One region of the Craurococcus roseus genome, then DNA from elsewhere that is predicted to be linked to it. Evidence: riboswitches for the same ligand, from Rfam matches in the RefSeq annotation. Region 1 holds a riboswitch; the other holds the start of a gene.
The links. Region 1 has a riboswitch for glycine ahead of gcvT (glycine cleavage system aminomethyltransferase GcvT). Riboswitches for the same ligand answer to the same signal wherever they lie in the genome.
Positions count from the first base shown of each region.

Region 2: linked by a shared signal. The riboswitch ahead of ABD067_RS02680 (D-amino acid dehydrogenase) and the one ahead of gcvT (glycine cleavage system aminomethyltransferase GcvT) in region 1 are both predicted to bind glycine.

Region 1 covers NZ_BAAAFZ010000118.1:3,938-11,328, reverse strand. Annotated here, with positions in the region: gene rnhA (ribonuclease HI) at 1-124, opposite strand, end outside; gene ABD067_RS25450 (homoserine kinase) at 114-1,097, opposite strand; gene ispH (4-hydroxy-3-methylbut-2-enyl diphosphate reductase) at 1,128-2,084, opposite strand; gene ABD067_RS25440 (hypothetical protein) at 2,162-2,701, shown strand; glycine riboswitch at 2,866-2,976, shown strand; glycine riboswitch at 2,980-3,076, shown strand; gene gcvT (glycine cleavage system aminomethyltransferase GcvT) at 3,119-4,234, shown strand; gene gcvH (glycine cleavage system protein GcvH) at 4,251-4,628, shown strand; gene gcvP (aminomethyl-transferring glycine dehydrogenase) at 4,625-7,391, shown strand, end outside.
Region 2 covers NZ_BAAAFZ010000007.1:132,699-140,089, reverse strand. Annotated here, with positions in the region: gene ABD067_RS02685 (TetR/AcrR family transcriptional regulator) at 1-540, shown strand, start outside; gene ABD067_RS02680 (D-amino acid dehydrogenase) at 691-1,944, opposite strand; glycine riboswitch at 2,020-2,111, opposite strand; glycine riboswitch at 2,116-2,219, opposite strand; gene ABD067_RS02675 (gamma-glutamylcyclotransferase family protein) at 2,340-2,696, opposite strand; gene ABD067_RS02670 (shikimate dehydrogenase) at 2,741-3,631, opposite strand; gene ABD067_RS02665 (Bug family tripartite tricarboxylate transporter substrate binding protein) at 3,785-4,777, shown strand; gene ABD067_RS02660 (Bug family tripartite tricarboxylate transporter substrate binding protein) at 4,805-5,794, shown strand; gene ABD067_RS02655 (BKACE family enzyme) at 5,830-6,675, shown strand; gene pcaH (protocatechuate 3,4-dioxygenase subunit beta) at 6,689-7,391, shown strand, end outside.

The sequences.
Region 1 (7,391 bases):
CGCGCTCGCTCCCGTTGTAACGCAGGATGGCCGCCCACCCGCCGGGGCCGGGGTTGGGCTTGCAGCCGCCGTCGGTCCAGACCTCGACGGCCGTGGCCGTCTGTTCCGCTTGGTCAGAGTCCAATGTCGGCGCCCCCCTCGGCGCGGGCGAAGAAGCGCAGCTTGCGCAGGTATTCCAACGGGTCCTTGCGGGTGACGAGCGCGCCGGCCGGCGTTTCCGTCCAATCGTGCAACCGCGTGAGCAGGAAGCGCAGCGCCGCACCGCGGCAAAGCACCGGCAGCGCGGCGCGCTCGGTCCCCGACAAGGGGCGCAGCGCGCCGTAGGCCGACAGCAAGGCGTGCGCCCTGGTCACGTTGAAGGTGCGGCCGTCGGGCTCGAAGCACCAAGCGTTCAGGCACACCGCGAGGTCGTAAGCCAAGAGGTCGGTGCAGGCGAAGTAGAAGTCGATCAGGCCGGACACGCGCGGCTTTCCGTCCGGGCCGGGCAGGAAGAAGACGTTGTCCGGGAACAGGTCCGCGTGGATGTGCCCTTCCGGCAGCGCGCCCGGCGCGGGCCAGTCGCGGAGGATGGCCGCGAGCGCCCCGTCCAACTCGGCGACCAAGCCGGGCTGGACGGCGTCGCCCTCCGCGCGGCAGCGGTCGAGCAGCGGTGGCCACCCAGCCGGTCCGAGCGCGTTGGGCCGCGTGGCGGCGAAGCCCTCGCCGGCCAGGTGCAGGCGGGCCAGCGCTTCGCCGAGCGGCGCGCAGTGCTCCGGCCGAACGCGGCGCGGCCACACGCCGGAAAGGAAGGTGCAAACCGCCGCCGGCCGCCCGGCGAGTTCGCGGAGCGCCTGCCCGTCACGCGCCTTCACCGGCAGCGGGCAGGGCAGGCCGCGGGCGGCCAAGTGTTCCATCAACCCGAGGAACCAAGGCAGTTCGCCCGGATCCACGCGCCGTTCGTAGAGGGTCAGGATGAAGTCGCCGGCTTCCGTGCGGAGGGCGTAGTTGGAGTTCTCCACCCCCTCGGCGATGCCGCGGAACGCGAGCAACCCGCCCACGTCGTAGTCGAGCAGGAAGGCGCGCAGCGCGTCGTCCTGCACGTCGGTGTAGACGGCCATGCGCGGTCCGTCAGGGTCGCCGCAGGGAGGTCACGCCGGCGCGGGCTGGAGCGCGGCGGGCAGCTTGAAGGTGATCCGCTCCTCCGCCACCACCACCTCCTCGATGCGGAGGTCGTATCGCTCGCGCAGGCGGGCCAGCACCTCCTCCACCAGCACCTCCGGGGCGCTGGCGCCCGCGGTGACGCCGAGATCGGTGACGCCCTCCAGCAGGGCGAGGTCGAGGTCGCGCCCGCGCTGCACCATCACCGCCCGCGGGCAGCCGGCGCGCTCCGCCACCTCCACCAGCCGGAGCGAGTTGGAGGAGTTGGGCGCCCCCACCACCACCATGAGTTGCACGCGCGGCGCGATCTCCTTCACCGCCGCCTGCCGGTTGGTGGTGGCGTAGCAGATGTCCTCCTTGGCCGGCGCCGAGATGCCGGGAAAGCGCCGTTGCAACGCCGCCACGATCTCCGCCGTGTCGTCCACGGAGAGCGTGGTCTGGGTGATGAAGGCCAGCGGCACGCCTTGCGGCACCTCCACCCGGGCCGCCTGCTCGGCGTCCTCCACCAAGCTCACCGTGCCCGGTTCGAGCTGGCCCATGGTGCCCACCACCTCCGGGTGGCCGGCGTGGCCGATCAGCAGGATGTGGCGGCCGCGCCCGGCGTGGTGCTCGGCCTCGCGGTGGACCTTGCTGACCAGCGGACAGGTGGCATCGAGATAGAATAGCTTCCGACGTTCGGCCTCGGCCGGCACGCTTTTGGGGACGCCGTGGGCGGAGAACACCACCGGCGCGTCATCCGGCACCTCGTCCAGCTCTTCTACGAAGACCGCGCCCTGGCGCTCCAGGGTTTCCACCACGAAACGGTTGTGGACGATCTCGTGGCGCACGTAGACCGGGGCGCCGTACCGGCGGATGGCCTCCTCCACGATCTTGATGGCGCGGTCCACCCCGGCGCAGAAGCCGCGCGGGCCGGCCAGCAGGATGTTCAGGCATCGCGTGTCGTGCATAGGTGGCCGTTCGCTCGTTTGATGGGGCGGGCGGCAAGCTAGCCGCCGGCCGGGGTGCGCTCAAAGGGGAGATGGGGATGCGGGTGCGACTTGTCCTGGCTGCGGCGCTGGCAGGCCTGGTTCCGGCGGCCTGCGGCGGCGACCGGGGCCCCGCCTTGCCGGTGGCCTGCCCGCGGCCCGGCATCCTGTCCGACGGCGCGGACCTCACCCGTTGGCGGCCGGGGCCGGTGCAGGACCTCACCACCCTGGTCTTCGACGCGCGCCTCACGGGGTTGAACGGGTCCTGCCGCCCCGGCAGGCGCGACCGCAGCCTCGAGGTGACGCTGACTCCGTCCTTCGTGGTGGAGCGGGGGCCGGCCGGCGGCGACGCACGGGTGGCGGAACTGCCCTGGTTCGTGGCGGTGGTGGGGCCGGGCGACGAGATCCTGCAGCGGCAGAGCTTTGTGGAACGGCTGGCCTTCAATCGCGGCGAAACCCGCGCCACGGGCGCGGCCGAGCCGGTGCGCCTGTCCTTGCCGGTGGGTGAAGAGCGGCGGGCCACGGATTATCGTATCTTGGTGTCCTTCGAGTTGACGCCGGAAGACGTGGCGGTGAACCGGCGGCGGGGGCCGCGGTAGGCTTTCGCTCGTCGCACTGCCAGCGCGCGGGGTCGGGGCTTGCGTCCCGAGTTTGGCTTGGAACAACAGCGTTCGCCCGCCCCTCTCTGGATTGGCATGCGGTCGCCGCCGCACGATGGTTGCGTCCGCGACGCGCGGCGGGCTACACGAGTGGGGACACCCGTTGATCCCGTGCGGGAGAGAGTGGCGCCCCGTGTATACGCGCGGGTGATTGCCGCCGCCGAAGGCGCAACCGGCCCCCGGAAACGCTCAGGCACAGGAACCGCGCGGGGGAGGGGCCTCTGGAAAGCCCGGCGCCGCCCATGTGGCGCTGGCACCGACGGAGTAAGGCACGCCTGGGAGGGCGGCCGAATCTCTCAGGTCTTCGGACAGAGGGGGGCCACGATCTGAACGCCGCCACGCGCGGCAGGGGGATACGTGGCCGAATCCGGAGAAGCGCTCCTCGAAACCCCGCTCGCCGGGCTGCACCGCCGGCTCGGCGGCCGCATGGTGCCCTTCGCGGGCTATGCCATGCCGGTCCACTACCCGGCCGGCATCATGGCCGAGCACTTGGCCTGCCGGTCCGGCGCCGCGCTGTTCGACGTGTCCCACATGGGGCAAGCCGAGCTGCGCGGGGAAGGCGCCGCGGCGGCGCTGGAGGCGCTGACCCCGGCGGACGTCCGCGGCCTCAAGCCTGGCCGCCAGCGCTACGCCCTGTTCACCACCATGACTGGCGGCATCTTCGACGACTTCATGGTGGCGAACCTCGGCGACCGGCTATTCCTGGTGGTGAACGCCTCCCGCAAGGAGGAGGATTTCGCGCTGGTCGAGGCGGCGCTGCCTGCCGGAGTCGCCTTGCGTCGTCTGCCGGACCGAGCGCTGCTCGCTTTCCAGGGGCCCGGCGCGGCGGCGGCCCTCGCGCCGTCGGCGCCGGACCTCGCAGCGCTCCCCTTCATGGGTGTGGCCGAGGCGCGCATCGCCGGCGTCCCCGTGCTCGCCAGCCGTAGCGGCTACACCGGCGAGGACGGGTTCGAGATCAGCGCGCCGGCCGAGGAGGCCGAGCGGTTGGCCGAGGCGCTGCTGGCCCTGCCGGGGGCCGCGCTCGCCGGCCTCGGGGCGCGCGATTCGCTCCGCCTCGAAGCCGGCCTTTGCCTCTACGGCAACGATATCGACGAGACCACCAGCCCGGTGGAGGCGGCGCTCACCTGGACGATCGGCAAGCGCCGCCGCACCGAATGGGACTTCCCCGGTGCCGAGCGTGTGCGGGAGGAGCTGTCGAGCGGCCCGTCTCGGCTCCGCGTCGGCATCAAGCCCGAAGGCCGCCAACCTGCCCGCGGCCACACACCTATCCACGCGCCCGGCGACGGCGGTGCGGCCATCGGCGAGGTGACGTCCGGCGGCTTCGGCCCGTCGCTCGGCGGGCCCATGGCGATGGGCTACGTCGCCCGCCCGCACGCCGGCGACGGGACCGCCCTCGAATTGATGGTGCGCGGCCGCGCCTTGCCCGCCCGCGTCGCCCCTCTGCCCTTCACCCCGCACCGCTACGCGCGCTGATCCCGGAGCCCGCCCGATGCCAGACACCAAGTACACGACCAGCCACGAATGGGTCCGCCTGGAGGGCGACGTGGCCACGGTCGGCATCACCGACCACGCGCAGACCGCGCTCGGCGACGTGGTGTTCGTCGATCTGCCGGAAGTCGGGCGCGAGGTCGGCGCCAACGAGGCTTGCGCGGTGGTGGAGAGCGTCAAGGCGGCGTCGGACGTGTACGCGCCGTTGGCCGGCCGGGTGGTGGAAGCCAACGAGCGCCTGTCCGAGGACCCCGGCCTGGTCAACCGCGACCCGACCGGCGAGGGCTGGTTCTACAAGCTGGAGATCGCCGACGCGGCGGCGCTGGACGAGCTGATGGACGAAGCGGGCTACCAGCGTTTCGTGGAGAGCCAGGCGTGAGCGCTTTGAAGGAGCTGACCGCGCTGGAGGACCATGGCGCCTTCATCGAGCGCCATGTCGCGCCGACAGACGACGAGATCGCCGCCATGCTGCGCGTGGTGGGCGCCGAAAGCCTGGAAGACTTGGCCGCGCGCACCCTGCCTGCCGCCATCGCGGGCGCCGACCTCTCGGCCCTGCCCGCGCCGTCCACCGAGGCGGAGGCCATGGCCGAATTGCGCGAATTGAGCGAGCGCAACCGGTGGCGCGTGAAGTCGCTGATCGGCCTGGGCTACCACAACACCCACGTCCCGCCGGTCATCCAGCGCAACGTGCTGGAGAACCCGGGCTGGTACACGGCCTACACGCCCTACCAAGCCGAGATCGCGCAGGGGCGGCTGGAAGCGCTGGTGAACTTTCAAACGGCGGTGGCGGACCTCACGGGGCTCCCTGTCGCCAACGCCTCCTTGCTGGACGAGGGCACAGCGGCGGCGGAGGCGGTGGCTCTCGCCCACGCGGCGCACCGCGGCAAGGGCCGCGTGCTGTTGGCGGCGGCGGACCTGCACCCGCAGACGCTGGCCGTGGTGCGGACGCGGGCCGAGCCCGTCGGCACCGAGGTGAAGGTGGTGCCGCCGGCGGAGATCGCCGACGCGGCGGCGGGCGCGGAGAAGCCCTTCGCCGTGCTGCTGCAATACCCCGGCACCACCGGCGAGGCGCGCGACCTCTCGCCCGAGATCGCGGCGGCGCACAAGGCCGGGGCGCTGGCCATCGTCTGCGCCGACCCGCTCTCGCTCTGCCTGCTGACCCCGCCCGGCGAGATGGGCGCGGACGTCGTCGTGGGCAGCACGCAACGCTTCGGCGTGCCGCTCGGCTACGGCGGGCCGCACGCCGCCTACATGGCGGTGAAGGACGCGCACAAGCGCCTCTTGCCGGGGCGGCTGGTCGGCGTCTCCCGGGACGCGGCGGGGCAGCCGGCGATGCGCCTCGCGCTCCAGACGCGCGAGCAGCACATCCGGCGCGAGAAGGCGACGAGCAACATCTGCACCGCTCAGGTGCTGCTGGCGGTGATGGCCGGCATGTACGCGGTGTGGCACGGGCCGGAGGGCCTCGCGCGCATCGCGCGACGGGTGCGCCTCCAAGCCGGGATGCTGGCCGACGCCGCCAATCGGGCCGGCTTCGCGCTGCGCCACGAAACCTTTTTCGACACTGTCGCCATCGAGGCCGGCGGCAAGGCCGATGCACTGGTGCGCGCGGCGCTCGGCCGCGGCTTCAACCTGCGCCGCGTGGACGCGGGCTGCGTCGCCGTCAGCCTGGACGAGACGGTGACGCGCGAGGAGCTTTCGTCGTTGGCGGCGGCGATCGCCGAGGCGGCGGGCGCCTCGGTGGCCGACTTGTCCGACCTCGCGCCGGCGCCCGAGTTGCCGGCGGCCCTTGCCCGACGCTCGCCCTTCCTCACGGCCGAGGTCTTCAACACCCACCGCAGCGAGCACGCGATGCTGCGCTACCTCAAGCGGTTGGAAGACCGCGACGTGGCGCTGAACCGCAGCATGATCCCGCTCGGCTCCTGCACCATGAAGCTGAACGCCACGGCCGAGATGATGCCGGTGACGTTCCCCGGCTTCGCGGACGTCCACCCCTTCGCGCCGCCCGAGCAGGCGGAGGGCTACGCCGAACTCACGCGGCGCTTGGCCGACTGGCTCTGCGCGGTGACGGGCTTCGCCGCCGTCTCGCTCCAGCCCAACGCCGGCAGCCAGGGCGAGTACGCGGGCCTCTTGGCCATCCGCGCATACCACCGCGCGCGCGGCGAGGCGGGGCGCGACGTGTGCCTCATCCCGTCCTCCGCGCACGGCACCAACCCTGCGAGCGCCGTGATGGCGGGCATGAGGGTCGTGGTGGTCGCCTGCGACCGCGACGGCAACGTGGACGTGGCCGACCTCCGCGCCAAAGCCGAGCAGCACTCCGCGCGGTTGGCGGCGCTCATGGTGACGTACCCCAGCACGCACGGCGTGTTCGAGGAGGGCATCCGCGAGATCTGCGCCCTGGTCCACGAGCACGGCGGCCAGGTCTACATGGACGGCGCCAACATGAACGCGCAGGTGGGGCTGACCTCGCCGGCCGCGATCGGCGCCGACGTGTGCCACCTCAACCTCCACAAAACCTTCTGCATCCCGCACGGCGGCGGCGGCCCCGGTGTCGGGCCGATCGGCGTCGCCGCGCACCTCGCGCCGCACCTGCCGAACCACCCGATGCACCCCGGCGCCGGACCGGAGACGGGTTACGGCCCGGTCAGCGCCGCGCCCTTCGGCAGCGCCGGCATCCTTCCCATCTCCTACGCCTACATCCGCATGATGGGCGCCGAGGGCCTCACGCGCGCGACGCGGGTGGCGATCCTCTCCGCGAACTACGTGGCGAAGCGGCTGGAGGGGCACTACCCGGTGCTCTACCGCGGCGCGCGCGGCATGGTGGCGCACGAGTGCATCCTCGACTGCCGCGGCTTCCAGCAAGGGGGCGGCGTGACGGTGGAGGACATCGCCAAACGCTTGCAGGACTACGGCTTCCACGCGCCTACCATGTCCTGGCCGGTGGCCGGCACGCTGATGGTGGAGCCCACCGAGAGCGAGCCGCTCGCGGAACTCGACCGCTTCGTGGACGCCATGGTCGCCATCCGCGCCGAGATCCGCGCGATCGAGCAGGGCCGCAGCGACCGCGCCGACAATCCGCTGAAGAACGCGCCCCACACCGCGGCCGAGGTCATGGCCGAGAAGTGGGCGCACCCCTACGGGCGCG
Region 2 (7,391 bases), on a different contig from region 1:
GCCGGCGCCCGCGTGGACGACATCGCCGCCCGCACCCGCACGACCAAGCGGATGATCTACTACTATTTCGGCGGGAAGGAGGGGCTCTACGCCGCGGCGTTGGAGGAAGCCTACGGCGGGATGCGCGACGCCGAAGGCGCGCTCCGCCTGGACGGATTGCCGCCGGCCGACGCCATGCGCCGCTTGGTGGAAACCACCTTCGACCACCACGCCGCGCACCCGGAATTCGTGCGGCTGGTCAGCGGCGAGAACATCGAGGAAGCGCGCACGGTCGCGGCCTCAGCCACCATCAAGCAGCGCAACGCGGCGGTGATCGGCACGGTGGCCGCGCTGCTCCGGCGCGGGGAAGCGGAGGGCGCGTTCCGCGCGGGCGTGGACCCGCTCGATCTCCACATGCTCATCAGCGCCTTCTGCTTCTACCGCGTGTCGAACCGCCATACGCTCCGCGCCATCTTCGGCGAAGACTCGGCAACGCCCGGCCGCGCGGACGCGCACCGGCGCATGGTGGTGGAGGCGGTGCTGCGCTACCTGCGGCCGTAGTCGCCGGGCCGTAGTCGCCGGGCCGGTGCGCGTCCGCGCGGCCGGGCGCCGGCGGGGCCAGCCGCCGCGGGAGAGGACCCCCCAGGCCGCTCGCTGGAAGCGCACCCCCCGCCCAGCCACCGGCCGGACCGCGCGCCCCGATCCCCGCGCTCAGGCGGCGCGCGCCGTCCGGCCGCCTTCCGAGGCCTCGGCGTCCACCGCGTCAGCCACCATCTGCGCCGTCGCGGCGGAGAGCGTCCAGCCGAGGTGGCCGTGGCCGGTGTTGTAGAACACGCCGGCCCGGCGGCCCCGGCCGATGCGCGGCATCAGGCTCGGCGTCATCGGGCGCAGGCCGGCCCAGGGCACCACGCGGGCGGTGGACACGCCGGGGAACATGCCCCCCGTCCACTCCACCAGCGGGCGGATGCGGTCGGCGCGGATGTCGCGGTTCTCGCCGTTGAACTCCGCCGTGCCGGCGACGCGGAAGCGCTCGCGCCCGAGGCGGCTGGTGACGATCTTCGTGGCCTCGTCGAGCAGGCTCACGGTCGGCGCCGCGCTTCGGCTCCCTTCGTCGTCGAGGTGGACGGTGATGGAGTAGCCCTTCACCGGGTAGACGTTAACCCGGTCTCCCAGCATGGCGGCGAAGCGCCGGCTGGCGACGCCGGCGCAGACCACCACTGCGTCCGCCCGGACGGAGCCCGCGCCTTCGCCCCCGCGCGTCCAGCGGATGCCGACCCCGTCCGGCCCGTGCTCGATGGCGGACACCTCCGCGCCGAACTCGAAGCGGGCGCCGCGCCGGACGCAGGCGTCGGCCAGGCCGCGCGTGAACTTGTGGATGTCGCCGGTGGAGTCGGACGGCGTGAAGAAGCCGCCGTGGAAGGCGCCCCTCGGCAGCGCCGGCTCGATGGCGCGCATCTCCTCCGGGGTGACGGCGCGGCGGTCGAGCCCGCCTTCGCGCAGCAGCGCGTTGACCGCCGCCGCCGCTTCGAAGCCATCCCGGTCGCGGTAGACGTGCAGGATGCCGCGCCGCTCCAGGTCGAACTCGATGCCCTCCTTCTCGGCCATGGCGAAGAGGTGCTTCCGCGCCTCGATGGCGAGCGCGGTGGTGGCGACGGTGTTGGCGCGGTAGTCGCGGATGCGCCCAACGAACTCGGCGAGCCAGGAATACTTGTGGAACGAGGGGCGCGGGTTGATCAGCAGCGGCGCGTCGCGCCGGAGCATCCACTTCGCGCCCTTCGCCACGGTGCCCCAGTTGTTCCAGACCTCGGCGTTGCTGGCCGAGAGCTGGCCGCCGTTGGCGAAGGAGGTCTCCATGCCGGCGTAGCGCTGGCGGTCCAGCACGACCACCTCGTGGCCGCGCTCCAGCAGCGCGTAGGCGGTGGTGACGCCGGTGATCCCGGACCCGATGACGGCGACGGTGCTCATGCCCGCAGGCTCCTGACGACAAGGGTTCGCGGCCGGCGGCGCGGCGCGCTGCGCCCGCCGTCCGATCCGCCCCCGTCTGTCCGCTTACCTGAGAGCTTGGCCCGGCCCTCCCGCGGGAGGGCGCGCGCGTCCCCTTCGGTGGACGCCTTTCGGCGCCTCTCTCCAGAGTGTCCTCAGCGCGCGGTCCGGTTGCCTGAGAGTTTCCTGGGGGGTTGCTCCGTCGGCGGTCACCCAGCCGCGTGCTGCGGCCTGCGACGCTCTCCCGCGCGCCTCGTCGGACAACCGCAACATCGCGGAGAACGGGCGGTGGATCAAGCAAAAGAACCGCGACCGACGGTGGCGTGAGGGCCGGAACATGCCGCGGATCGAACCTCCTGTCCCGTGGCGGGCGCCCGCTACCGCGCCGCCACGTAGACCCACGCCTGGACTGTTCCGCCCGGCGTTTCGACGTCCGCGACGACGCGCCGGTAGCCTTCGCCTTCGAAGGCATCCAAGCGGAACCAATGGCCGGGCAGATCGTCCGACTCGAAAACGCGCACCTCGATCGGTCCCCCGCGCGGGTCGAGGACGAGGGCCGGATAGCCGAGCCCGGCGCCCCAACCTTCGGCGGCGAGATCACCCCGGACGATCCCGGTGCCCCAGCGATCGTTCAATCCGGCAAGCTGGTGATGGTTCGGCCGTCCGGGCGCGAGCGTGCCATAGGTGGCAAGCCGGGTCGCAGCGTTCATGTAGCGACGGTAGCGGGCCGGCACCGCGCCGCCATGGAGTCCCGCATCCGGGGCAGGGCTGCTGCGAGTCAGGTCCGCGGCGCGTCCGGGGCCGCCTCCGACACCATGTCTTTGAAATGCCGCAGCATCCGCTCCGCGTCCGGCTCCAGCCCTGTGAACAGGCGGAAGGCGCCCACCGCCTGGAACACCGCCATGCCGCCGCCGTCCAGCGTCGCGCAGCCGAGCGCCCGCGCGGCGCGCAGCAATTCGGTTTCCAACGGGAAGTAGACGATCTCCGCCACCCAGTGCGACGGGCGCAGCAGCGCCGCGGGCAGCGGCAGGCCGGGGTACTTGGCCATGCCGACCGGCGTGCAGTTCACCACGCCGTCCGCCCCCGCCATCGCCCCGCGGAGGTCGGTCCCGGCCGCCGCGCGGCCCTCGCCGAAGCGGGCGCACAGCGCGTCCGCCAGCGCCTCCGCCCGCGCCCCGTCGGTGTCGAACACGGAAAGCCGCGTGGCGCCGAGCGTCAGGATCGCGTGCGCCACGGCTGCGCCGGCGCCGCCCGCGCCGATCTGCGCCACCCGGTCCCGCTTGGCATCCGGCAAACCGCGCCGGAAGCCCTCGGCGAAGCCCGACCAATCGGTGTTGTGGCCGACACGTCTGCCGCCCCGCAGCACCACCGTGTTCACCGCGCCGAGCGCCCGCGCGTCGTCCGAGAGTTCGTGCAGCAGCGGGATCACCGCCTGCTTGCAAGGGTGGGTGACGTTGAGGCCGGCGAAGCCCACCCGTTCGGCGGCGGTGAGCAGTTCCGGCAAGGCTTCCACGCCCAAGCCCAACGCGCTGAGGTCCAGCCGGCGGTAGATGGACCGCAGGCCTTGCTCCGCGCCCTCGCGCTCGTGCAGGGCGGGGGTGAGGGAAGCGCCGATGCCGGTTCCGATGAGGCCCGCGAGCAGGGCGGGGCGGCTGTCCCAGGTGGTCATGCGACGGATCCTCCGTGGCGACGCCGAAAGTCGGCTTTCGGCTCGAATCGTCCCTTGCGGAGCTAATGTACTATCTGGTACGTACACGTCAACGCAAAACGGGGCGGGCCGGAACGGCGCCACGCCCCGGTCGGGAAAACGGAGGAGAAATCCATGCGCCTGAACCGCCGCGGCCTCTGCACGGCCGCCCTCGGCCTTCTCGCCGCCACCGGCTCCCGCCCCGCCGGGGCGCAATCGGCGGACGCCTACCCCGGCAACCGCCCGGTGACGCTGGTTGTCGCCTGGGCGCCCGGCGGCTCGACCGACTTCGTCGCCCGCGTGGTGGCGCAGCAGCTCTCCAAGGAACTGAACGGCAACGTGGTGGTGGACAACCGCCCCGGCGCCTCCGGCACCGTCGGCCACGCCTCCGTCGCCCGCGCCCGGCCGGACGGGCACACGCTCCTGCTCGGCGTGAACTCCACCTACGCCATGGCGCGGCACCTCTTCCCGCAGCGCGGATACGACGACGACAAGGCGTTCGCCTCCGCCGGCCGCCTCGCAGTCTCCCCCATTTTCCTGTGCGTGAACCCGAAGCTCGGCGTGAACGACATCCAGGGCCTCATCGCCAAGGCCAAGGCGCAGCCGGGCAAGCTGAGCTACGGCTCCTCCGGGGCCGGCTCCTCCGCGCACTTGGCGACCGAGCTGTTCCTGCGCTCGGCGGGCATAGACGTGCAGAACGTGACCTACCGCGGCGGCGCCCCGGCGGTGCAGGCGCTCATCACCGGCGAGGTGGAGATGGCCTTCGTGGACGGAGTGACGGCGCTGCCGCTCATGGCCGACAAAAAGATCGTCGCGCTCGGCGTCAGCACGCCGGAGCGCAACCCGCTGGCCCCCGAGGTGCCCACCATCGCCGAGTCCGACTTCCCGGGCTACGAGGCGACCAGCGACTTCGCCCTGCTGGCGCCCGCCGGCACCCCGGCGCCGATCCTCCGCAAGCTGGCCGCCGCCACCGCCGCGACCATGCGGAACCCGGAGGTGCTGGAGCGCTTGCGGCAGAACTCCATCTTCCCCACCGTGGGGACGCCGGAGGAATGGCCCGCCTACTTCGCCGCCGAGAGCGCGAAGTGGGGCGACGTCATCAAAACCCGCGGGATCACCTTGGAGTAGCAGGGGCGGGGCAGGGGAGGCGAACGGATGACTGGACCGATCGGCCGCCGGCGTTTCCTGTCCGCCTCGCTCGGCGCCGCGGGCGCGGCGTCCATCGCCGCCCGCGCCCAGGCCCAGGGCGACTACCCCAGCCGCCCGGTGACGCTGGTGGTGCCCTGGGCGGCGGGCGGCTCCACCGACGCGGTGGCGCGCATCCTGGCGGCGAAGCTTTCGAGCGACGTCGGCCGCCCCTTCGTGGTGGACAACCGCACCGGCGCCAACGGCACCATCGGCTTCGCCTCCGTCGCCCGCGCCCGGCCGGACGGCTACACGCTTCTGGTCGGCACCGTGAGCACCTACGCAATGGCGCCGCACCTCTACCAACTGCCCTACGACAACGGCCGCGCCTTCACCGGCATCGGCCTGGTCGCCGCCATGCCGATCATCCTGGTCGTGCCCAAAGCGTCCCCGGCCCGCACGCTGGCGGAATTCATCGAATTGGCGAAGAAGCCGAACAGCAGGATGGCCTACGCCAACTCCGGTTCCGGCTCCTCCACGCACCTGGCCACCGAGCTGTTCCTCCAGAGCGCCGGCATCGACATGCCAGACGTCGGCTACCGCGGCGGCGCGCCGGCGGTGCAAGGGACGCTGACGGGCGAAGCGCAAATGGTGATGCAGGCCGCGTCCGGCCTCGTTCCCTTTATCCAATCGGGCGACCTGCGCGCGCTCGCCATCAGCTCGCGCGAGCGCAGCCCCGTCGCGCCGGAGGTGCCCACCTTCCGCGAGCAGGGCTTCCCGGACTACGAGGTGCTGGAGCACATCGCCCTCCTGGCGCCCGCCGGCACACCGGAGCCGATCGTCCGCCGCCTCGGCGCCGCGGCGCGCGCCGCGATGGAAGCGCCGGAAACGCTGGAGCGGCTGGCCGCGCTCGGCGTGACGCCCGACGTGCGCCCGCCGGAAGACTGGCCCGCCTACTTCGAGGCCGAGAACGCCAAGTGGCGCGAGGTCATCCGCGCCAGGAACATCCGCGTGCAGTGACGCGCGCGGCGCCGCATCGGGAGGAGGACACCACAATGGCCGGAGAACCCTGCGTCATCGCCGTCGCCATCACCGGCTCGGTGCCGCGCAAGAAGGACAACCCCGCCGTTCCGACCACGCCGGCCGAGCAGGTCGAGAGCACCCACGAGGCCTTCGAGGCCGGCGCCTCGCTCGTCCACATCCACGTCCGCAACCCCGACGAGAGCCCGTCCTCCGACCCCGCCCTGTTCGCCCAGGTGCAGGAGGGGGTGCGCAAGCACTGCCCCGGCATGGTCGTGCAGTTCTCGACCGGCGGGCGCGGCCGCGACCCGGCGGCCCGCGGCAACGCGCTGGAGCTCCGGCCCGACATGGCCTCGCTCTCCACCGGCTCGGTCAACTTCCCGACCATCGTGTACGAGAACCCGGCCGCGCTGGTGACGGACCTGGCCACTAAAATGCGGAACAACGGCGTGCGGCCGGAGATCGAGGTCTTCGACCTCTCCCATATCCACGGCGCCCGCCGGCTGGTGGACGCCGGGCTGATGGACGAGAGGCCGCACGTGCAGTTCGTCATGGGCGTGAAGAACGCCCTGCCCGCGGAGGAGCGCCTGCTCGACGTCCTGCTGGGCGAACTGCGGCGCGTCCTGCCCCGCGCCACCTGGACCGCGGCCGGCATCGGCGCGAACCAGTCGCGGGTGATGGAGTGGGCGCTGGCCCGCGGTGCGGACGGGGTGCGCACCGGTCTGGAGGACAACGTCCGCGCCTCCAAGGACCGGCTGGCGTCGGGCAACGCCGAGCTGGTGCGCATGGCCGCCGAGGCGGTGGCGCGGCACGGCCGGCGCCCGGCGTCGCCCGCCGAGGCGCGCCGGATGCTGGGCCTCGCGCCCGCCGGCAACGCCTGAGGGAGGGGCCGCCATGCTCGACCACGACAGCGAGTTCATCGCCCGCGACACCGCGTCGCACCCGCCGGCGCTGACGCCGATCTACAAGACCAGCGTGCTGCGCTCGCCGCGCCTGCCGCTGATCTCCTTGCAGAACTCCCTCTCCGAAGTGACCGGACCCGTATTCGGCTACAACGAACTCGGCCCGCTCGACAACGACCTCCTGCGCAATTACGCGCGGGAAGGAGGAGAGCCGATCGGCGAGCGCGTGATCCTCCACGGCCGCGTGCTGGACGGCAACGCGCGCCCGGTGCCGAACGTGCTGGTGGAGGTTTGGCAGGCCAACGGTGCCGGCCGTTACCGCCACAGGAACGACCGCTACGAGGCGCCGATAGATCCCAACTTCGGCGGCTGCGGCCGGGCCGTCACCGACGACGAAGGCCGCTGGCACTTCCGCACCGTGAAGCCCGGGCCCTATCCCTACCGCAACCGGCTCAACGACTGGCGGCCGGCGCACATGCACTTCTCCGTCTTCGGCTCCGGCTTCGCCCAACGCCTCATCACGCAGATGTACTTCGAGGGCGACCCGCTGATCCGCCACGACAGCATCATCGCCACCATCCCCGACCCGGACGCGCGGGAGCGGCTGGTGGCGAAGCTCGACCTTGGCGCCTCCGTGCCGCTGCACACGCTGGCCTATCGCTGGGACATCGTGCTGCGCGGCCGCCGCTCCACGC